One region of the Stenotrophomonas sp. SBJS02 genome, then DNA from elsewhere that is predicted to be linked to it. Evidence: predicted binding sites of a transcription regulator. Region 1 holds the regulator's gene; each other region holds the start of a gene.

Region 1 (7,728 bases):
CGTCTTCCCACACGCGGCTGCCGTGACGATCCTGCATCGTGCGCAGCGACTCGTTGCCGGCGCGGGTGCGGCGGTCGAACAGGGTCGGCAGGATCGAGATCGGCAGCGGGCGGCGGCGCGAACGCTCGACCATCTCGCCGGTGCGGACCATGCCATCCAGGCCATGCAGGGCCAGCGGCTCGGCCTGCGTCGGGATGATCAGGCGGTCGGCTGCGGCCAGTGCATTGATCATCAACAGGCCGAGGGTCGGTGCGCAGTCCAGCAGGATGTAGTCATGCTGGCCCTGATGGCGGGCAAGTGCGTTCTGCAGGGCCAGGCCGAGGCCGGGCTGGTTGGCGCTGCGGCGCTCCAGCGTGGCCAGCGCGGACTGTGCGCAGACATAGTCCAGGCCGTGGGTGCTGCTGGCATGGCACAGGCTGGAAAGATCGGCCGGCGGGGCGCCGAACAGTTCCAGCACGCCGGCCGGCGGCGGATCCACCGGCACGCCGAAGGCACGGCTGAGCGAGGCATGCGGATCGAGATCGATCAGCAGCACGCGATGGCCAAGCGCGGCGAGGCCGCGGCCGAGGGCGAGGGTGGTGGTGGTCTTGCCGACTCCGCCCTTCTGGTTGGCGACTGCCCAGATGCGCATCGGATTACTCCTTCATTGCCGGGGGAACGGCGGCGCCGACGCGGCTGCCAGCCGGCACCGGCGGCAACTTCACCGGTGCGATGGGGGAGGTGGGGGCGCTGGCCGGAGTTGCGGCGGCCTGTTCGGTAGCGGTGCTGTCCGTGGCGCCGGTGGCTGCGTTCAGGCGCTGGCCGAGCGGGTCCACCGAATGCGAGGTGTCGGCCAGGATGATGACCATCACCCGGCGGTTGCGGTTGCGTCCCTGCGCGCTGTCGTTCTCTTCGCGCGGGCGGAACTGGCCGTAGCCGACCATCGCCAGCCGCGACGGCTGCACGCCCTGGTCGGCGAACAGGTGCACCACGCTGGCGGCGCGCCCGGCCGACAGTTCCCAGTTGGACGGGAAGGTGGCAGTGGCGATCGGCACGTTGTCGGTGTGGCCTTCCACGCGCACGCTGTTGGGTACATCGCGCAGTACGTCAGCCAGGCTGGCCAGGGTCTGCCGCGCGTGCACGTCCAGCGCGGCCGAGCCGGTCGGGAACAGGATGTCGCTGTTGATCTCGACTTCGATCCACAGCTCGGTGCGACGCACGCTGATCATGCCGCGGTCGATCAGCGGTGCAAGTGCGGCGGTGAGGCGGTCGGCGATGCTGTTGAGCTGGCGCTCGGCGCGCGCGATCTGTTCCTGGTTGTGCACCGAGACAGGCATGCGCATCTGCGAGGCCATCGACGGCAGCAGGGTCGGGTCGTGCGACGGTGCCGGCGCGGACGGGCCGATCTTGGTGCCGGACTTGATCACCGACGGGCTGTCCCATCCGCCGCCCTGCACCTGCTTGTTGCCCACCTGCACCGGATTGATCGTGCGCGGCGCACCGCCGAAGGCATCGGTGAGGGCGTCGGCCATGATCCGGTACTTGCCTTCGTTGACCGAAGAAATCGCATACATGACCACGAAGAAGGCCAGCAGCAGCGTCATCAGGTCGGCATAGGGGATCGCCCATGCTTCATGGTTGGCGTGCTCTTCGTGGTGCTTGCGGCGGGCCATGTCAGTGCAGGAAGCCGGAGAGGTTGGTTTCGATGTTGCGCGGGTTCTCGCCCTGGGCGATCGAGATCAGGCCTTCAATGACCATCTCGCGGTCGCGCGTGTTGTGCGAGATCACACTCTTGAGCTTGGCCGAGATCGGCAGGAACAGCAGGTTGGCCGAAGCGATGCCGTAGATGGTGGCAGTGAACGCTGCGGCGATGCCGTGGCCGAGCTTGCTCGGGTCGGCCAGGTTCTTCATCACTGCGATCAGGCCCAGCACGGCGCCGATGATGCCCAGCGTCGGTGCATAGATGCCCATCGCCTCGAAGACCTTGGCGCCGGCCTGGTCCTGGTGCTCCTGGCTGCCCAGTTCGATTTCCAGCATGTGCCGCATCGATTCGGGCTCAACGCCGTCCACCAGCAGCTGCAGGCCTTTGCGCAGGAACGGATCCTGCTGCGCTTCCACCTGCGACTCCAGGCCCAGCAGGCCCTGGCGGCGAGCGATGTTGCTCCACTCGACGATCTGCTGGATCAGTTCGCGGCGATCGCTGTGCGGCGGGCGCACGACCCAGCGCACGATCTTGAACGCATGCTTGAACACCGCCGGCGAGGTATGCAGCAGGATCGCGGCGATGGTGCCGACGATGACGATCACGAATGCCGCAGGCGACCACAACGACGCCAGGCCGGCGCCCTTGAGGATGCTGCCGCCGACCAGCGAGGCCAGGGCGAGAAAGAGTCCAATGAGGCTGAGTCTATCCATGGATCCGGTATCGGCTTGTATGAATGGGACTTGAGACACCGGTACAGGCTACTGGTGTGACTTCACAGTTTTACGGGTTCAGCAAGTGGCTCAGTCGTGCGGAGTACGCAGGCCGTCCACGTCCAGGATCAAGGCCATGCGACCATCGCCGATCAAGGTTGCACCGGCGTAACCGCGCAGGCCGCGCAGGGCTTTCGGCAGCGGCTTGATGACCACCTCCTCGCGCCCGCGCACCTGGTCCACGACCAGGCCGAAGCGCGCTTCGCCTGCCTGCAGCACCACGATCGTCAGCAGGGTCGACGCGGCGGGCGTCACATCCAGCCACTGGCGCAGATCGACCAGCGGCAGCGTGTGCGAACGGCGGTCGAGCACGGCGCGGCCATCGAACCAGCCCAGCGAGGTACGCGGCGCGTGCAGCACCTCCATCACGCGCGCCAGCGGCAGTGCATACACATCCTCACCGGCCTGCACCAGCAGGGTTGGCAGAATGGCCAGGGTCAGCGGCACGCGGATCAAGAACCGGCTGCCACGACCCAGTTCCGACTGGATCTGGATCTGGCCACTCAGTTCGCGGATGCGCGACTGCACCACGTCCATGCCGACGCCACGGCCGGAGATGTCAGTGACCTGCTGCTTGGTCGAGAAGCCGGGCAGGAACACCAGGTGCAGGCACTCCTCGCTGCTCAGGCGGGCAGCGGCTTCCGGATCGATCAGGCCTTTCTCACGCGCCTTCGCGCGCAGCTTCTCAGGGTCGATGCCGGCGCCATCGTCCTGCACCTCGATGCTGACGTAGTCGCCTTCCTGCTGCGCCGACAGGCGTACATGGCCCATTCGCGGCTTGCCTTGTGCTTCGCGCAGGTCGGGCATTTCCACGCCATGGTCGATGGCGTTGCGGACCAGGTGCACCAGCGGGTCGGCCAGGGCTTCCACCAGATTTCGGTCGAGCTCGGTCTCGGCGCCGATCAGCTCCAGATCCACTTCCTTTTTCAGCGAGCGGGCGACGTCGCGGGCAACCTTGGGGAAGCGCGAGAACACCTTGCCCACCGGCTGCATGCGGGTACGCATCACTGCCGATTGCAGGCGTGCGGTGGCGATGTCCAGGGTGGACACGGCGCGGTCCAGCTCCTCATCGCGCAGGCGTGCGCGCAGGGTCTTGAGCCGATTGCGTGACAGCACCAGTTCGCCGATCAGGTTGACGATCGCATCCAGGCGCTTGGTGTCCACGCGCACGGTGTGCTCGGCCTCGGCCAGCGGCTTGGCGGCCGGCTTGGCGGCCGGTGCCGGTGCGGCCGCCGGGCGCGGGGCTGCCACCGGCGTCGGTGCCACGGCGGCAGCAGGCTTGGCACCTGGCGCGGCGCCACCGTGCAGCTGGTCCAGCAGGGCTTCGAACTCGTCTTCGCTGATCAGTCCGTCGTCGGCTTTTTTTGCCGGCGAGACGGCGGTCGGTGCATTGCCGCCGTGAAGCTGGTCGAGCAGGGCCTCGAACTCGTCGTCGGTGATCAGGTCGCTGCCGCCCGCGGCGGGCGCTGCTGCGGCGGCGGGAGCAGCCACGGCACCACCGTGCACGTCGAACTGGGCGATCAGATCCGGCGGCGCATAGCCCGGCTCGGTGCCGGACGACACCGCGTCCAGCATCGACTGCAGGTAGTCCAGTGATTGCTGGGCCGCATCGAAGTGGTGGGCCTGCAGTACGGCCTGCCCGGCGCGCGCGGCGCCCAGCGCTTCTTCAGCGGCGTGGCACAGCTCGACCATGGCGGTGACGCCGAGGAAGCCGGCGCCGCCCTTGAGCGTGTGATAGCCGCGGAAGACCGCGTTGAGCTGATCGCTGTCCTGCGGTGCCTGCTCCAGCGACACCAGCTGTTCGCCGAGGCGATCCAGGATTTCCTGTGCCTCGATGATGAAATCGGCAGTGATGTCGTCGGATACCGCGCTCATGCTTACAGCCCCAGATCCGACAACAGGTCGTCGGCGTCGTTCTGCGAGACCGCGTGGCGGTCCAGTCCCTTCAGTGCCGGCCCGGCCAGTTCCGGGTCGGTGCGATGCTGTTCCGGCGGCAGGCCGAGTGCGCCGAAGCCTTCGTGCACGCGGCGGACAATGCCGACCACGCGACGGATGATCTGCCCGGTCAGGTCCTGGTAGCTCTGGGTCAGGGCGATCTCGGTCAGGTTGTGGCGGATGCGCTCGAGCTGCGCGTCCTGGCCAGGCTGCAGGCCTTCGGCGCGCAGCTGTTCGGTCAGGCTGCGGCATTCCTCGGCCAGGTCCAAGGTGCGGTGCGTGGCCTGTTCGGTCATCGCCACCACGTGGTCCAGGCGCGCGCAGGCATCGTCCAGTTCGCCGGCTTCGCTGGGCACGGTCGGCAGTTCACCCAGCGCCTGTCCCAGTTCGCGGGCCAGCCGCGAGAGGCCGCTCATCATCGGCTGCGTGCGCAGCGCGACCAGTCCGTCGATGCGCTGCCGCCAGGCGGCCTCGTCACCGGACTCCAGTGCGTCCAGGGCTTCCTGCAGGCGCAGGGCGAGGGCGTTCTTGTCGACCGTGGTATCCATCAGGCGCTGGCCGCCAGGCGTTCGAAGATCTTGCCGAGCTTCTCTTCCAGTGTCTGTGCGGTGAACGGCTTGATGATGTAGCCGTTCACGCCGCTCTGGGCGGCTTCGATGATCTGCTCGCGCTTGGCTTCTGCGGTGACCATCAGCACCGGCAGGGTCTTCAGCTTGGCATCGGCACGGATCGCCTTGAGCAGCTCGATGCCGGTCATCACCGGCATGTTCCAGTCAGTCACCACGAAATCGAACGGCTGGCTCTGCAGCAGCGACAGCGCAGCATGCCCGTCCTCGGCTTCGGCGGTGTTGGTGAAGCCAAGATCGCCCAGCAGGTTCTTGACGATTCGACGCATGGTCGAGAAGTCGTCGACGATCAGGATGCGCATGTTCTTGTTCAAAGCAGAATTCCTTTGTTGTTCATTCCGGACGGCCGGGGGCAGCCGCCTCGGGGATGTTCATTCTTCGAGGCCGGCGTCGGCAGCCTCGAACAGCTTCAGCCGGCCACGCAGGCGCAGTACCGCCTGGCCGTGGATCTGGCAGACCCGCGACTCGCTCACGCCGAGCACCGCGCCGATCTCCTTCAGGTTCAGTTCCTGCTCGTAGTACAGCGAGAGCACCAGCTGTTCGCGCTCAGGCAGGTGGCCGATGGCCTTGCCCAGTTCGCGGCCGAACTCGCCGCGCTCCAGCACCTGCTGCGGGGTCGGGCCACCCTGGGCGACGGTGTCCAGCTCGCCCTGGTCTTCGATGCGCGATTCAAGGCTCAGTACCTGACCACGGGCGGCGTCTTCCATCAGCCGCAGGTACTCGGGCAGCGGCATCTCCATCGCGGCGGCCACTTCGGTGGCGCTGGCGGCACGGCCACTGCTCTGTTCCAGGCGGCGGATTGTGGCGGCGGCATCACGTGCGCGGCGGTGCACCGAGCGCGGCACCCAGTCGCCGCGGCGGATCTCATCGATCATCGAACCGCGGATGCGGATCGAGGCATAGGTCTCGAAGGAGGCACCCTGGTCGGCGTCATAGCTGCGCGAGGCCTCGATCAATCCCATCATGCCGGCCTGGATCAGGTCGTCGACCTCGACGCTCGCCGGCAGGCGTGCGGCCAGGTGGTGGGCGATGCGCCGCACCAGATCCGAGTGCTGGGCGATGACCTCGTTGGCTGCCGAGCGCTGGACTTCCCTGTACTGGGCTGCGCCTTTCATGCGGCCACCCCTCGCTGCTTGAGGATGCGTTCGAGGAAGAACTCAACGCCGCCGCGCGGTTCGGTCGGTGCCTGCCAGCGTGCGGTACGGCGCGCGATCTCGGTGATCGCCAGTGCTGCCGGACTGGACGGGTAGGCCTTCACCACCGGCTGCTGGCGCTGCACCGACAGGCGCAGCCAGTCATCCTGCGGCACGCAGCCCAGATAATTCAGGGAGACATCGGCGAGGAACTTCTCGCAGACGCGGGTCAGCTTCTCGTACAGCACGCGGCCCTCGTTCGGGTCCCGCACCATGTTGGCCACCACCTGGATGCGGTCCACGCCACGCTCGCGCGAGAGTACCTTGATCAGCGCATAGGCGTCGGTGATCGACGCCGGTTCGTCACAGACCACCACCACGGTGTCCTGCGCGGCCTGGCAGAAGGTCAGCACGCCATCGGTGATGCCGGCGGCCGTGTCCACCACCATGATGTCCAGTTCGCGTTCCAGCTCGGAGAACACGTTGACCAGGCCGACGTGCTCGGCCGGGGCCAGTTCGGCCATGTGGCGGCGACCAGACGCGGCCGGCACCACCAGCACGCCGTTCGGGCCTTCGACGATGACGTCATCCAGCGTGCAGCGGCCGGCGACCAGGTCGGCCAGGGTAAAGGTGGGGTTCAGCCCCAGGATCACGTCGATGTTGGCCAGGCCGAGGTCGGCGTCCAGCAGCAGCGTGCGCTTGCCCATGCCGGCCAGCGCCACGGCCAGGTTGGCCGAAACGTTGGTCTTGCCCACGCCGCCCTTGCCGCCGGTGACGGCAATGGTGCGCACAGGGCCGAGCGGCTCGCTGCGGGTGGCCGACAGCGGGAAGGTCTTGGTCAGCTTGGCGTACTCACGCGACGGCATGGTTCAACTCCGGGTTGCAGGGCATATCGGCCGCGCGGCGCAAATCTTCAAGGCGAAGTACGAGATTGGCCGCACTGGCCCGGTGCAGGTCCTCCGGAACGTCCTGGCCGTCGGTCACCCAGGTGATGGGCAGGGCATGGTCCACGGCCACCGACAGGGCATTGCCGAAGCGGCCGGTCTCGTCCAGCTTGCTCAGCACCAGGCCCTGCAGGTTGGCCGCGCCGAAGCGGCGGACCACCTCGTCCATGTCGCCGAAACTGGTGTTGGCCGGCAGCACCAGCAGGGTGCGCACCTGGCGGGCGGCGCGCAGCCACTGCAGCTGGGCGGCCAGCGCGCGGTCGCGCGGGCCCAGGCCAGCGGTGTCGATCAGCACCAGCTTGTAGTCCTTCAGGCGTTCCAGCAGCTGGTCCAGATCGGTACCGCTGTTGGCCTCGTGCACCGCGATGCCGAGCTGGCGGCCGTAGCCGTACAGCTGCTCGCGGGCGCCGATGCGGGTGGTGTCGGTGGTGACCAGGGCGACGTCACGCGGCGCGTGCTTCTCGGCGAAGCGCGAGGCCAGCTTGGCGATGGTGGTGGTCTTGCCGGCGCCGGTCGGGCCCACAAGGGCGATCACGCCGCCTTCTTCCAGCGGGTCGACCGGGGCGATCGGCAGCTTGCGCGAAATCAGCCCCAGCATCAGGCCGCGGCCACGGTGGGCCTCGGTCTCCAGCGGGA
Region 2 (7,728 bases), 2.1 Mb from region 1:
CTCGACCTGTCAGGCCTGCAGTTTGGACTGCTGGCGCTGGGTGATCGACAGTACCCGCACTACTGCGGCTTCGGCCGCCAGGTTGATGGCTGGCTGCTCGGCAACGGCGCGCACCCGTTGTTCGAGCGCATCGAAGTCGATGCCGCCTCGGTCGCGGCGCTGCGCCAATGGCAGCTGCAGCTGGGCGCGCTGACCGGCATCACTACCGATGACAGCGTGCTGCCGGCGGCCACGCAGATGCATGACTGGCGGCTGCTCGGCCGCGATCGGCTCAACCCGGGCAGCATGGGCGGCGCCATCTGGCGCATCCGTCTTGCGGCGCCGGCCGAGGTGCAGTGGCAGGCGGGCGACATCCTGCATATCGCCCCCCGCCACAACGCGCGGCACGCCAGCGCGGTGTTGAAGGCGCATGGGCTGGATCCGCAGCAGCCACTGCTTGTGGACGGCACACCACGTACGCTGCTGGCGCTGGCCAGTGAGCGTGAGCTGCCCGACGCGGATACCGCGCTGGCGGTGCAGGACGCCTGCCTGTGGCTGGCCGGGCTGGCGCTGCTGCCCGGCCGCGAGTACTCCATTGCCTCCTGTACGGATGACGGTGTGGTGGAGCTGGTGGTACGCCTGGTGCATGACGCCTCCGGGCGCGCCGGGCTGGGCTCGGGCTGGCTGTCGCTGCATGCACCGATCGGTGCCAGCATCGTGGCCCGCGTGCACCGCAACCCCGGTTTCCATCGCATTGGCGGTGCGCCGATGGTGCTGATCGGCAATGGCACCGGCATCGCGGGCCTGCGCAGCCTGTTGCGCGAAGCCGCGCATGCAGGTGAGCACGGGCACTGGTTGCTGTTCGGCGAACGCCAGCGTGCACACGACTTCCTGTTCGCCGACGAGATCGAAGCATGGCAGGCCGAGGGCCATCTCGCGCGGGTGGACCTGGCGTTCTCGCGCGATGGCGAAGGTGGTTACGTGCAGGATCGCCTGCATGCAGCCGCCGATGCGCTGCGCGAATGGATGCAGCGTGGCGCGGTGATTCATGTCTGCGGCTCGCTGCAGGGCATGGCCGAAGGCGTGGACCAGGTGCTGCGCGCTGCGCTGGGCGATGAGGTTGTGGAAACGCTGCTGGAGAACGGGCGCTACCGACGCGACGTGTATTGATTCCTGCCGCCGAACGCTGGCGTGAGCCGAGCATAGGCTCGGCTCTACAGTGTTCCTGCAACCGATGTAGAGCCGAGCCTACGCTCGGCTGATTCCCGGCCAGCCGACAAGGAACCGCAAGCTAAGCCGCCGCAGCGCGCGCTCGTGGTATCGACTGCAGACGGAACGCGCCCACCGCTTCGGCCAGGGCAAGTACCTGGGCCTGCATCTGCGCTGTCGAAGCACCCGCCTCTTCCACCAGGCTGGCGTTGCGCTGGGTATTGGCTTCCATCTGCACGATGGTCTGGTTCACCTGGGCGATGCCGGCATGCTGGTCCTGCGACGCACTGCGGATACCGGCCAGGAGGTCCGCCAGCTGCTGCACGCTGCCGACAATCTCGCCCATCGTGGTACCAGCCTGTTCGGCCTGCTGGTTGCCCTGGCCGACTCGCGCCACCGAATCCTCGATCAAGCCCTTGATCTGCTTGGCCGCCTCCGCGCTGCGTTGTGCCAGCAGGCGCACTTCCGCGGCCACCACGGCGAAGCTGCGGCCCTGCTCACCCGCGCGCGCGGCTTCCACCGCAGCATTCAACGCGAGGATGTTGGTCTGGAAAGCGATGCCATCGATCAACTGGGTGATGTCACCGATCCGTCGTGAGGCTTCGCTGATGCCGTGCATGGTCGCGACCACCTGGCCAACGGCCTCGCCACCGCGCTGGGCCACTGCCGCCGCGCCCTTGACCAGCACGTCGGCACGGCCCGCAGCATCGGCATTGCGGCCGACGGTGTCGGTCAGCTCGTGCATCGACGCTGCGGTCTCTTCCAGGTTGGCCGCCTGCTGCTCGGTGCGCTGTGACAAGTCATGATGACCGGCGACGATCTCGCCAACGCCGGTATCGAGGCTGGACGCCGCCTGCTGGATGCGAGTGACGATGCGGCCCAGTTGCGCGACGGTGGCGTTGGCATCATCGCGCATGCGTGCGAACACGCCCTGCAGCTCACCTTCCATGCGCACGCTGAGGTCGCCGCGGGCCAGCGCAGCCAGAAGCGCCTGCAGATCGCCGAGGTTGGTCTCGAAGGTGGCCAGCAAGCGGTTGATGCTGGTCGACAGTGTGCGCACGAAGCCCTGTTTTCCCTCCAGCGCGATGCGGCCATGCAGGTCACCGTGCGCGGCGGCGTCGACCAGCGCCGCCACTTCGGTTTCCAGCAGGGTCTCCAGCGCGCGGCTGCGCCACTCCACTGCCACGCCGAGAAATTGCCCTTCATCGACGATGGGATTGGCGATCAGCTGATAGCGCACACCGCCATGGCCGATCTCGCGCTCTTCGCGCTGTCGCACACCGGCCAGGGCGGCCAGGGCCGGATGCAGGCGCACCGCATCGCTGCCCACCAGGTCTTCAGCCCGCAGTTCCAGCTGCAGCAGCAGGGCTGGATTGGCATACGCAACCAGGCCTTCGGCATCGATCACCATCAGGCCAGTCTGCGCGCTGTCCAGGGCCTGGCGCACGCGGGTGTTGCCGCGCGCCACGGCACGCTCGGTCTCGATGCGCGCGCGCAGGCGCTGCTGCATGTCCACCAGACGCTGGGCAAGCTGGCCGATCTCATCATTGGCGTTGTAGACGCGCAGGGTGGTGTCCAGGCGATCGTCGGCGATGTCGCTGGCGAAGCGCAGGGTGTCCTGGATCGGCTGGCGTACCGCGCGCAGGACCAGCACCAGGCTGGTGATCAGCACGCCGGCCACCAGCAGCAGGGTCAATGCGAACAGCACGCTCATCGTGCGCGCGCCGGCCTGCTGGCGCGCCTGCGCCTTGGCCAGCGCCGCCACCTGCGCCTGTTGGAATGCGGCCAACGCCGGCGCTACACCCGCGGCAGTATCCAGCAACGACTGTGCTTCCACATCCAGCCCGACCCGGGCAGCGGTATACCCCAGCAATGCGGCCTGATACGCCTCCATCCCGGTGCGCAGGGTGTCCTGCACATCCGCAGGCAGGCCCGCCAGCGCGAGGTCGAACGGCAGCTTTTCCTCGCTGGCGCGGTCGGCGTGAGTGGAGTCACCGTCGAGCAGCAGCAGTGCCTCCTGCCTTCGCATCTTCTGCAGTGACAACGCCAACGACGGCCGCTGCAGCGCATCCACCTGTACCTGCAGGGTATCGGCGGCCTGCTGCAGCTGCGCGGCGAGGCCGGCATCACCACGGCCCATCTCGTCGACCCGTTCGAACAGGGCGACCACACCCTGCGAGAATGCGTCGGCAGCTTCGGTCAGCGCCTGCAAGGCCTTGCGCCGGCCAGCATCCATCGGCGTCGCGCGCAGCGCCTGCAGATCGGTCTGCAACGCCTTCTGCGTGGCCAACAGCTGCGCGCGGTCGGCATCATCGAAACTGCGTGCATACTGGGTCTGCAGGCGACGCGCTTCGGCCACCCGCGTGGACAGGCTGGCAGCCAGATCGCTGCCGCGCTGGTAGCTGGCCTGGCTGCGCGCAGCCAGTGCGTTGGCATGACCAGTCCAGGCGTAGACAGCGGCGATCGCCACCAGGCCCAGGCCACAGATCCACAGGGTCGCCTTGAGCTTGTTGGCTACGCTGAGCCGATGTGGCTGCAGCCAGCGCAGCAGGCCGGGGGACGCCGAGTGCAACGCAGCAAGGCGCGTGCGCAGGGACCGGAGGTGGGGGACAACGGCCGACATGACAGACTCCAGGCGAAAGGACGCACCTGTATCGGCCGGATTCAGGATAACTTTAGAACTTTCTTCGTCTGCGTCCCCCCATCGCTGGTGGACGCGGCCTTTGTACCGGGTGCAGGCGACGGAGGCATGACACGGCTGCCGCGCTTGACCTCAACCCCGGTTTGGGGAGCACAGTGGACGCCCCTCCCCCGCCCGGTGCCTCCATGACGACGCTCGATGTCCCCCGCTACCTGCAGCGCCTGCAGCTGGATGCGCCGCCACCGCGGACCCTGGCCGGCCTGACCCTGCTGCAGCAGCGCCACAACGCACTGCTGCCCTTCGAGACCCTCAGCTGCCTGCTGCGCGATGCGGTGCCGATCGATCTGGACAGCGTGCAGCGCAAGCTGCTTGATGACCGCCGTGGCGGTTACTGCTTCGAGCTCAATGGCGGGTTGCTGGCGCTGCTGCAGGCCTTGGGCTTCGACGCGCAGCCATTGAGCGCGCGCGTACTGCTGGCCGCCCAAGACGGCGAACTGACCGCGCGTACCCACCTGCTGCTACGCGTGCAGGTGGATGGCGATGACTGGCTGGTGGATGCCGGTTTCGGCAGCCTGACCCCGACCGTGCCGCTGCGCCTGCACGATCCCCAGCCACAGGCCACGCCGCACGAGCGCTACCTGCTGCAGCGCCTGCCCGACGAGGGTGATTTCGTGCTGTCGGCCGAGTCCAACGACGGCTGGCGGGCGATGTATCGGTTCGACCTGCAGGCGCCGGCACCGATCGACAACGTGGTGGGCAACTGGTACGTATGCACCCATCCCGACTCCAGTTTCCCGGGTCAGCTGCGTGCATCGCTGACCGGGCCAAACTGGCGCCGGACCATCGGCAGCGGCAACTACACCGAGTACCGCCCCGGGCATGCACCGGACAAGCGCCCGCTGCATGATGTCGGTGATGTACGCGACGTGCTGCAGCAGCGCTTCGGCATGCAGCTGCCGGACGACCCGCGGCTGGACCCGGCCATCAATGACTGGCTGCAGCGCTCGCGCGCCGCGCTCTTGTAGAGCCGAGCCCATGCTCGGCTGAGCTGGAACGGCTGGGCCAACAGCAGCCGAGCATGGGCTCGGCTCTACAGAATCGCGCGCGCCTGCACTGCGATCCGGTTGCCTTCACTGTCGCGGATCTCGGCCACACGCCAGTCACCCGCGTCGGCCGGGCCGAAGCGCAGCTCGGCCCCGGCCTGAAGCGCACGGTCGAGGCTGGCATCGAGGTCATCGACGCCGATATAGATGCGCGCCCCCTGCTCGGACGGCTGATAGTCCGCGCCGTGCACCAGCGCAATGCTGGCACCGGCGGCCTCATCGGAGAACGGCAGGTAGGCCATCCGGCAGTCATGAAGCAGGATAGGTTCGTCCATCGCGACCTGCAGCCATCGCTGGTAGAACGTGATGGCCCGGTCCAGGTCACTGGCCGGGATCTCCACATGCAGGATCGGGTTCACTGGCACTCCTTGCTCCGTCCACTCAGATGATGCGCAGGGTAATCGCCTTCAGCACTGCACGGGTGCGATCGCGGGTGCCCAGCTTGTCGAGAATGGCGGACACGTAGTTCTTCACCGTGCCTTCGGCCAGGAACAGGCTGCGCGCGATCTCCTTGTTGCTGTAACCCCCGGCCAGCAGGCGCAGGATCGCCACTTCGCGCTCGCCGAAAGTATCGGTGGGCGGTGCTTCGTCGTGGAAGCGGTAACGGGCGCGCACCGGCTCGGTGCTGACCGGCAGCAGCAGGGTTTCACCAGCGGCGACGCGCTCGATTGCTTCGCGCAGGTCTGCGGGTGCAGCGTCCTTGAGCAGGAAGCCCTGAGCACCGGCCTCGCTGGCGCGCAGCAGCAGATCACTTTCATCGAAGGTGGTCAGCAGCAGCCAGCGCGTGGCATCGCCGCGCGCGCGCAGCTGGCGCAGTGCCTCGATCCCGTCCATCCCGGGCATGCGGATATCGCTGAGCACCACATCCACCCGCTGGGCCGTCAACGCGTCCAGCAGCATCTGGCCATCTTCGGCCTCCAGCACTACGTCTACCCCCAAGCCCTGCAGGAGCGCACGCAGGCCTGCACGCACCAGTGCCTGGTCATCAGCCAGGGCAACGCGGATCGCGGCGCCACTCATGCCGGCAACCATGCGGTCAGGTGCATGCCGCCCTGTGCGGTGCGCGCGAATTCCAGTCGGCCACGCACCGCAGCCAGGCGCTCGCGCATGCCGGCGATGCCATTGCCTTCGCGGATGCGCTCGGCGCGCTGACCGTCATCGCGGATATCGATACGCAACCGTGAATCCTCTTCGTTGATCGTCAGCCATACGGTTTCTGCATTGCCGTGCCGTGCCGCATTGGTCAGCGCTTCCTGCACCAGCCGCAGCACCGTCTCGGCCATCAGCGGATCCCCCACGCGCACGCCCTCTCCTATCTGCAGCTGCAGTCTCGGTCGCGGGAACGGCGCCGCCAGCGCATGCAATGCCGTGGCCAGATCGAGGCCGCGATCATCACGCATCGACTGCACCACCTGGCGGATATCGGCCAGCAGTTCGCCGGACAACTGTTCCGCCAGGACCAGCCCTTCGCGGCCGGCCAGCGCAGGGTCAGCGGCCAGGGCGCGCAGGTTGAGCCGCATCGCGGTGAGCTTGTGCCCAGCCACATCGTGCAGTTCGCGGGCCAGGCGCAGGCGCTCGGCATCACGTGCGCTGTCGGCCAGCAGCGCGCGGGTGGCCAGCAGGTCGGCGTTGACCCGGGCCAGGTCATCACGGGCCAGCGCCGTGCTGCGCGCATAGTGCGCGGTCAGCGCGGCGAACGCCTGGAAGCCGCCATACAACAGCACCACCAGCAGCGGCTGACTGAAGCCGCTGTGGCGCAGCACGGCATACACCGCCAGGTTGGCCAGCAGCGCAACACCCAGCACGAAGCGCGGCGGCCAGTGCTCGGCCAGTTGAGCGACCAACACCACCAGCAGCACCGGAGCGGTTCCAGTGCGCGGCTGCAGCGCAACCAGCGCAACCGCCAGCAGCGCCTGCAACACCGCAGCGACGGCACGCACGCGGGAAGGCATCGACGCCCAGCCGTGCACCACGAACAGCAGCAGGAACACGGCAAGCAGCAGCAGGCTCAGCCCGGCACCGTTGCGCTGTACAGCGAATGACAGGCCCACCGCCAGCACGGTAACCAGGCCGGCAAGCCTGAGAGGACGCAAGAGATGGCGGAACAGGCTGGGCATGGCCAGATGCTGACCGGCGCGCGCGCCGGCGGCAATGGGTCCCGCGCAGAAAGTGACTTCTGGCACGTCGAATCGATGACCACTGGCCCTGAACCCGGTGCAGCGCCCCGCGCAGACTGGCTCCACACCGCCACGCACACTTCCGGAGCCACTGCCATGATCCGCACCGCCCTGCTCAGCACCGCCCTGACTGCCCTGGCTCTGGCCGGCAGTGCCCACGCCGCCGACCTGGCCGTGACCGTGCACGACGTCCGCGCGCAGACCGGCACCCTGCGCGTTGCGCTGGTCGACAGCGCCGCCGCCTGGGACGGCAAGGCCAAGCCCGTGCAGGCCCAGCAGGCGGCGCCCAGCGGCGACAGCGCCCACTTCACGTTCAAGGGCGTACCGGCCGGCAGCTACGCCGTACTGCTCACCCACGACGAGAACGACAACGGCAAGCTCGACACCAACCTGGTCGGCATGCCGGTGGAAGGCTACGGCTTCAGCAACAACCCGCAGGTGATGCGCAAGCCGACCTTCGACGAAGCACGCGTCAATGTGCCGGCCGCTGGCGCCGCCATCGACATCACCCTGCGCTGATTCCCGCATCCAGACCCGAGACCACCATGGACCGTCGCCGCTTCCTTCGTACCCTGCTCAGCAGCAGTGCCTGCCTGGCCCTGGGTGCCACCGCGCTGCG
Region 3 (7,728 bases), 790 kb from region 1:
TGGCCCTCGTGCTCGCCGCCCTTGGCCGGCGCCGGTTCACCACAGGCTTCGCCGCAGTGGTCCGCTTCGATCTGCAGCGTCACGTGCTCGATGCCGAAGTCATCGTGCAGGCGCGCGCCCAGCTCGCGGCGCAGCGCGTCGGCATCGGTGCCATCGCGCATCACGATGTGCGCGGTCAGCGCCGGCGTGCTGGAGGCCAGCGCCCACACGTGCAGGTCATGCACGTCCAGCACTGCGGTGTGACCGGACAGGCTGTCGCGTACCCTGGCCACGTCCATGCCCTTGGGTACGCCTTCCAGCAGCACGTTGATCGCCTCACGCATCAGCACGTAGGTGCGCGGCAGCACCCACAGGCCGATCAGTACCGCCAGGATCGGATCGATCGGTTTCCAGCCGGTCCACTTGATCAACAGCGCACCCGCAATCACCGCCACCGAGCCGAGCATGTCCGCCCACACTTCCAGGTAGGCGCCCTTCACGTTGAGGCTCTCGCCGCTGCCGGCCTGCAGCAGGCGCATCGAGATCAGATTGATGACCAGGCCCGCTGCGGCAATCACCAGCATGCCCGATGAGGCGATCTCCTGCGGCTCGCGGAAACGCCCAATGGCCTCCCACAGGATGTAACCGGCGACCACGAACAGCATCGCACCGTTGATCATCGCGCCCAGCGCTTCCAGGCGCGCATAGCCGTAGGTGCGGCGCGCGTCCGGCGGGCGACGGCTCAGCCGTACCGCGACCAGCGCGATCATCAGTGCCAGTGCATCGGTGGCCATGTGCGCCGCGTCGGACAGCAGCGCCAGGCTGTTGGTCCAGAACGCGCCCACCACCTCGACGATGAGGAAGGTGGAGGTCAGGCCGAGCGCCCACCACAAGGGTTTCTCGTGGCGGATCTCGGATGGCAGGTGATCGTGGTCGTGGCCCATGGCAACAGCTCCTTTGCGATGGAGGCAGGCTACGCTGGCGGCCGTGGGGAAACTATCACGGTGTTTATAACATTGCAGGCGTGCAGCTCCGTTGCCGCCGGGCATGGCCCGGCGCCACCGGTGTGGCATGCCCGTCCCGGTAACGCCAGGCCATGCCTGGCGAGCCCGGGGGAACGACGCCTGCCAGCGATCAGAAGCCGAAGCGCAGGCTGGCCCAGTAGGCGCGGCCCGGCTCGTTGTAAGTCGCCGCGCCAGCGTCGCTGCTGTTGGCCTCGCGGAACAGGCGCTTGTCGGCCAGGTTGTTGACACCGAAGCCGAAGCTGACCGTCTCGGTCACCTTGTAGCGCGCGCTCACGCCCCAGATGTTGTACGCACCGCGATCCTGCAGCGCGATCGACGGGTCGCAGGTGCCGGTGCAGCGCGGATCATTGTTGATGTTGGTGGTGGCCGGCTTCTGCTTGCCATAGAACGTGCCGGTCAGCAGCAGCGACAGCCTGTCGGTGGCCTGCCAGTCCAGCATCGTGTTGATCGTGTACTTCGGAATCACCGACAGCGGCTGGCCGGTGCCCTTGTTCTCGTTCTCCACCATGTAGGTGAAATTGTTGCTCCACTTCAGCCGGTTGCCCTGCTCCCCGAGCAGCGGAATCACCAGGTTGCCCTCAAGCCCCTGCACGATCGCCTTCGGTGCGTTCTCCCAGCGGAAGATGCGGCCCTTGGTATCGGCAGTCAGCCCAATCTGGGTGTAGCCGGCCTGGATCTTGTCCTTGTAGTCGTTGTGGAAGTACGTCAGGGACGCCTGCCAGCCACTCTGCGGCGCCCACTCGATGCCCAGTTCCTTGTTCAGGCTGGTTTCCGCCTTCAGGTCCGCATTGCCACGCATGTAGCAGCCGGCGCCCAGGCTCGGCAGTGCATTCGGGCAGCCATTGCCACGGGTGTAATACAGATAGTCCGGATTCGACTGGTACAGGTTCGGTGCCTTGAATGCACGGGCGATACCGCCCTTCACCACCCAGTCGCTGTTGATGCGGAACTGCGCATTGAGGCTGGGGCTGGTGTTGTTGCCGAACTGGCTGTGGTGGTCGAAGCGCAGGCCCGGCGTGACGATCCAGCGCTCACCCAGGTAGATGTTGTCTTCCACGAACACGGCCGTGGTCTGCGCATCGGCCTTGCCGCGCGCGCGATCGGCCGACAGCCCCGGGATGCCGCCGCCACTGCTGCTGGACTGGCTCATCGAATACGGGTCGGTCAGGCGGCTGTCGAGGTACTCGAAGCCCAGCGTCCAGATGTTCTCGGCGCCACCGAGCGTGGTCGGGAAGCTGACCTCGCCGTCCAGCTGGTAGTTGCGCAGGCGCGAGGTCGACCAGTCGGTGCCGTTGAAGCTGCCTTCCGGGCCACCGGCCAGGCCTTCGTTGATACGCGAATTGTTCACCGCTTCCACTGCAGCCGTTACCCGCGAGGTCACATCACCCCAGCGGCCGCGATGGGTGACCGCGCCAGTGGTGCGGTACATGCGGTTGGTCTCGGCCTGCTGCTCGGCCAGGGCCGCCAGATCGATCGGTGTCGAGGTGCCGGTGGTGCTGACCGCGCGGTCGCCGGCATAGATGTTGCCCTGGCGGCTGGTGCCGGCTTCGAACTCGACCACCTGGTTGGCGGTCACGTCCCAGCGCAGCAGCGCATTGATGTCGCGGTTCTTGACGCCCTCGCGGCCGGCTGGCGGCACCGCGTTCGGGTTGGTGGCGTACTGGCGGTTGAGGTCCAGTGAGTCGGCGTCGGTCTTGTTGAGGTTGCCGTACAGGCGGAACGACAGGGTGTCGGTCATCGGCCCGCTCAGCTGCAGGCCGACGCGCTCGCTGCCGCCTTCGGCGCTGTGCTCGGGTACCAGGCCATACAGGTCGACCGCACCGGTCAGATCGCCGGTCGGGCGCTTGGTGATGATGTTGACCACGCCGCCGGAAGCACCCGAGCCATAGCGTGCCGCCGCCGGGCCGCGCAGCACTTCGATGCGCTCGATCATTTCCGCCGGCACCCAGTTGGTGTCACCGCGGGTATTGCGCTCACCGCTGCGGCCCATGCGCACGGCATCACGCGCGCCGATGCGCTTGCCGTCGACCAGGATCAGGGTGTTTTCCGGGCCCATGCCACGCAGGTCGATCTGGCGGTTGTTGCCGTACTGGCCCGAGGCACTGTTGCCGGTGAGGTTGACGCCCGGCATGGTGCGCAGCAGTTCGGCGATGTCGTTGGCCGGCGGGCGCTTGGCGATGTCCTCGGCGGTGATGGTCGAAGTGCCCAACGCCTGGCGCGCAATCTGCGAGGCGGTGACGTGCACCGTGTCGATATCGGTGGCGTCGGTTTCGGCCTGGGCGGTCAGGGCGCTGCCCGCCAGCAGGGCGGCAACGGCAAGCGCCAGCGGGCGCGGCGAAAGGACAACGGCAGGAGACATGATCTGGACCTTCTGGCAGGGCTACGGGGCCTCTGGCAAAGGGCTTGAGGCAACGACGAGGGGGAGGCGGAGCGTCGCTGCAGTCGCCTGCGGCCCGATCCGTGCGCGCATTCTCCCACCAATGCGATTGATTCTCAAATGCGTTCGCTCATTGCCGCAGCCATGGCGATGTGCTTTGCGCACCGTGCAACCCTGCACCGCGCGTAAACTGGCCGGCTAACCCGCCATCAACCGTACGCCGTCGCGGCCGATACCCGTGGTTTGCCGTACGCAGTCAGAGATCGACGTGGAACCACCCCAATTGGACGATGCCAGCCAGCCGCTGGCCGAGGCCTGGCAGCAGTGCCTGCTGCAGGCCGGCCCTGCCGCCACCGCGCTGCTCAAGTGCGCTGCCACCGATGCCCCACCCGCGCTGGCCCAGCGCTTCTATGAAGTGCTGCTGCAGGACGGGCGTGCACGCCGCTTCCTGTCCCACGACCAGGTCAAGCAGCGCCTGCAGCCGGCCATGCAGCGCTGGTTGGTGCAACTGCTGACCACTGACGCCTCCGGCATCGCCACCACCGTCGCCTCGCAGCGGGTGATCGGCGACGTACATGCGCGGGTCGGCATCCCGGTCGACCTGGTCACCCGCGGTGCGCGCGTGCTCAAGCACGAGCTGTTCGTGCGCCTGCGCGACGAGGCACCCGACAGCGCGACCGCATTCGCTGCCATCGCCTGCCTCAGCGCGATCATGGACATCGCCATGGAAGGCATGACGCTGGCCTATACCCATGCGCGCGAGCGCTCCACCCGTGCCGACGCCGCCTACCGGCTGTTCTCGCTGGTACAGAACGTCGGTACCGAACGAGAGCGCCAGCGTGCACTGCTGCTGGACTGGGAAAACGCCCTGCTGTACGCACTCGCCGGTCATGTGCAGGCCAGCGACAACGCCAGCCTGGCCACCTCGGAGTTCGGCCTGTGGTTCACCCACAAGGGCATCCCCAGCTTCGGCGAGAGCAGCGAAACGCAGCAGGTGGGCAAGTTGATGGCCCGCATTGACGGCCACCTGCAGCGCGCGAGCGGCGATGCCCCGGCACAGCGACTGGCGGTGCTGCCGGCCATCCGCGAGGACCTGGCCGCCATCCGCACCCTGATGACACTGCTGTTCGAGCGCATCGGTGAACTCGATGCCGGCAGCGACGCGCTGACCAACCTGCTCAACCGTCGCTTCCTGCCCACCGTGCTGCGTCGGGAAATCGAGCTGGCCACGCGCAACCGCACACCGTTCTCGCTGCTGCTGCTCGACCTGGATCATTTCAAGGCAATCAACGACGGCCATGGCCACGATGCCGGCGACCGCGCGTTGCAGCACGTGGCCGGCCTGCTCGGCCAGCTCACGCGTGGCAGCGACTACCTGTTCCGCTATGGCGGCGAAGAATTCGTGGTGGTGCTGGTGGCCGCCAGCGAATCGCAGGCGACCGTGATCGCCGAGAGCCTGCGCCGGCAGATCGCACAGTCGCCGGTAGCGCTGGCCAATGGTCAGGTGCTGGAGCTGACCGCCAGCATCGGCGTGGCCGGTCACGATGGTCATCCGGACTACGAGCGGCTGATGGCACGTGCCGACGCCGCGATGTACGAGGCCAAGCGCAGCGGCCGCAACCGCGTGGTGGTGGCCAGCGAGGCACTACAGGAAGCACCGGGACGGCGGGCATTGCAGCGGTAGCCCGACGCGGACGGCAACCCAGGGGTAGAGTCGACTGCCAGTCGACTATCGCGCGCAGCGCAGGTTTTCTTGCAAGCTGACGGAAGAGCAGTCGACTAACAGTCGACTCTACCGGTTCGCGCGCCAGCCGATGCATTGAACGCCACCACCCGCCACGCTGCCCACCACAGCAGCGCCAGCAACGCGATGCCTGCACCCAGCAGGCACACGGCGGGCCAGCCATGCCGCACCTGCATCCAGGGCCCCGCCGCCGCGCCTGCACCACTGCCCACCGCATAGAACAGCATGTACAACGCCACCAGGCGCCCATGCTGTTCTGCCGGTGCACGCAGCAGCAGTGCCTGGTTCGAGACATGTAGTGCCTGGCCGCCGAGGTCGAGCACGACCACACCCAGCAGCAGCAAGGACAGCGACTGCGGCAGGCCCAGCAGCGGCCACCACGCGACCAGCATCAACAACAGCGCACCGAGGCTGACCCGATGGGTGAAACCACGGTCCATCCAGTGGCCGACACGCGCTGCCATCAGCGCACCGACCACGCCGGCCAGGCCGAGCGCACCGATGGTCGCCGTCGACCAGTGCAGCGGCGGTGCGGACAGCGGCAAGGGTGCCGCCGCCCAGAACACATTGAGGCCTGCAAACAGCAGCAATGCCAGCGGCCCGCGCTCGCGCAGCGTTCGATCGCGGCGCAGTATGCCCAGCATCGAGCCCATCAGCTCGCGCCAGCGTGGAGGGACCGACGGCACCGGTACTGCGGGCAGGCGCCGCCACAGCAGCGCCGCCAACACCGCCATCACCACCGCTGACAGCAGGTAGACCCTCTGCCAGCCAAAGGCGGCCGCCACCGTACCGGACACCACGCGCGCCAGCAGCAGGCCGATGAACACGCCGCCCTGCACCACACCGACCATGCGACCGCGCTGCTCGGGCGGTGCCAGCATGGCGGTATAGGCGATCAGGCCCTGGGTCAGCGCGGTGCCCAGCAAGCCGGCCAGCAGCATGCCCGACAACAGCCAGCTCGCCGTGCGTGACGCCGCCAGCCACAACAGGGCCAGCACCAGTGCAATCAGCTGCAGCCGCAGCAGGCGTCGCCGGTCGCTGCGGTCCGCCAGCGGCAGCAGCCCAAGCAGCGCCAGCACGCTACCGGCCTGGGTGGCCGCCAGTACCGCGCCGGCCACGGCCCGGTCCAGCGCAAAGGCGCGTGCAAGCTGATCCAGCAGCGGCTGCGCGTAGTAGACGTTGGCGACGCTGGCGCCGGCGGCAACCGCAAGCAGGACCAGCAACGGGCGGGGAATAGATGCGGCACTCATTTTTGGTTGCACTTTGAAACCAGATGCAGGCTATCGCCATTGGTTTTAAACTGCAACCACATTCGGAGATACCAGCATGCACGCCGACAGCCCCTGCCCAGTAGCCCGCAGTGCCGACCTGCTCGGTGACCGCTGGGCATTGCTGGTGATCCGCGACGCGTTCGACGGCATCACCCGCTTCGGAGATTTCCAGCGCAGCCTCGGCGCGGCGCGCAACATCCTCAGCGACCGCCTGCGCCGGCTGGTCGAGGCCGGCATCCTGCAGCTGCAGCCGGCCTCCGATGGATCGGCCTACCAGGAGTACGTGCTGACCGCCGCTGGCCAGGAACTGTTCCCGCTGCTGGTCGCACTGCGCCAGTGGGGAGAGCGCCATTGCTTCAGTGCAGGCGAAGCCCATTCACAGCTGATCGAATTGGCGACGCGGCGGCCGCTGCCCTACATGCAGCCGCGCGGGCGCGACGACCAACCGCTTCAGCCCATCGCCACCCGCGTACGCAAGCTCAGGGATGACGGGCGCGACACCTGACCCGCCCATTCGCGCACACCGACGAACGCCCGCGCCGGTTAGCATCGGGTCTTTCCGCTGCTGGATGCCGCCGATGTCGCGCGATCGCCCTTCCCTGCTGACCGCCCTGCTGTTGCCGCTGCTGGCCTGCGCCACAGCAACCACGCAGGCCCGCGAGGTTGCCGCGCCCGCCGATCACGTGCAGGCCGATGGTCCCTATGTGTTCCGCCAGGGCGACCGGCTGCAGGCCACATGGATCTGCGACGACAAGGTCGAGTCGCACACGCTTGCTACGCAGGCCGCGGGTACCGATATCGCCCCGCGCTGCGGCTACGAGCACACGGTGCACGTGGCTGCCCCGAATGCACTTTCGGTCTCGGTGCTGCCGGCCGTGCCGCGCATCGTTGCGCTGTCCGACATCCATGGCCAGTACGGGCTGCTGGTGCGCCTGCTGCGTGCCCACCAGGTCATCGACGCACAGGACCGCTGGGCGCTGGGCAAGGACACCCTGGTCATCGCCGGCGATGTGTTCGACCGTGGCCCGCAGGTGACCGAGGCCTTCTGGCTGCTGTACGGCCTGCAGCAGCAGGCGGCCGCCGCCGGTGGCGCAGTGCACTTCGTGCTCGGCAACCACGAGACCATGGTGCTGTACGACGACCTGCGCTACGTCAATCCGAAGTACCTGCGCAGCGCCCAGCTGCTGGGCCGCAGCTACCCGCAGCTGTACGGTGCCGATTCGGTGATCGGGCAGTGGCTGCGCACCCGCCCGGTGCTGCTGAAGATCGGCGATACCCTGTTCCTGCACGGCGGCATCTCGCCCGAAGCAGTACAGCTGGCACTGGACCCGG

What was found. Region 1 encodes FliA, which starts transcription of late flagellar genes. Its sites were predicted from a motif close to TAAAGTTTNNCNNNCNNNGGCCGATAA; they were not measured.
Region 2: FQS62_RS19900 (methyl-accepting chemotaxis protein) is a predicted target of FliA. The motif match lies at 3,840-3,866, and genes of this name have one in related genera.
Region 3: FQS62_RS06865 (GGDEF domain-containing protein) is a predicted target of FliA. The motif match lies at 3,591-3,617, and genes of this name have one in related genera.

The regions. Positions count from the first base shown of each region.
Region 1 covers NZ_CP109812.1:2,225,500-2,233,227, forward strand. The annotation lists gene FQS62_RS10430 (ParA family protein) at 1-631, opposite strand, end outside; partial or broken gene motD (flagellar motor protein MotD) at 807-1,652, opposite strand; gene FQS62_RS10440 (flagellar motor protein) at 1,654-2,394, opposite strand; gene FQS62_RS10445 (chemotaxis protein CheA) at 2,485-4,329, opposite strand; gene FQS62_RS10450 (protein phosphatase CheZ) at 4,332-4,937, opposite strand; gene cheY (chemotaxis response regulator CheY) at 4,937-5,329, opposite strand; gene FQS62_RS10460 (RNA polymerase sigma factor FliA) at 5,387-6,130, opposite strand; gene FQS62_RS10465 (MinD/ParA family ATP-binding protein) at 6,127-7,014, opposite strand; partial or broken gene flhF (flagellar biosynthesis protein FlhF) at 7,001-7,728, opposite strand, start outside.
Region 2 covers NZ_CP109812.1:4,311,728-4,319,455, forward strand. The annotation lists gene FQS62_RS19895 (PepSY domain-containing protein) at 1-1,149, shown strand, start outside; gene FQS62_RS19900 (methyl-accepting chemotaxis protein) at 1,271-3,811, opposite strand; gene FQS62_RS19905 (arylamine N-acetyltransferase family protein) at 4,015-4,854, shown strand; gene FQS62_RS19910 (VOC family protein) at 4,920-5,291, opposite strand; gene FQS62_RS19915 (response regulator transcription factor) at 5,314-5,952, opposite strand; gene FQS62_RS19920 (sensor histidine kinase) at 5,949-7,049, opposite strand; gene FQS62_RS19925 (DUF2141 domain-containing protein) at 7,206-7,628, shown strand; gene FQS62_RS19930 (carotenoid oxygenase family protein) at 7,655-7,728, shown strand, end outside.
Region 3 covers NZ_CP109812.1:1,434,977-1,442,704, reverse strand. The annotation lists gene FQS62_RS06875 (cation diffusion facilitator family transporter) at 1-923, opposite strand, end outside; gene FQS62_RS06870 (TonB-dependent siderophore receptor) at 1,114-3,363, opposite strand; gene FQS62_RS06865 (GGDEF domain-containing protein) at 3,650-5,065, shown strand; gene FQS62_RS06860 (MFS transporter) at 5,161-6,375, opposite strand; gene FQS62_RS06855 (winged helix-turn-helix transcriptional regulator) at 6,452-6,901, shown strand; gene FQS62_RS06850 (metallophosphoesterase) at 6,975-7,728, shown strand, end outside.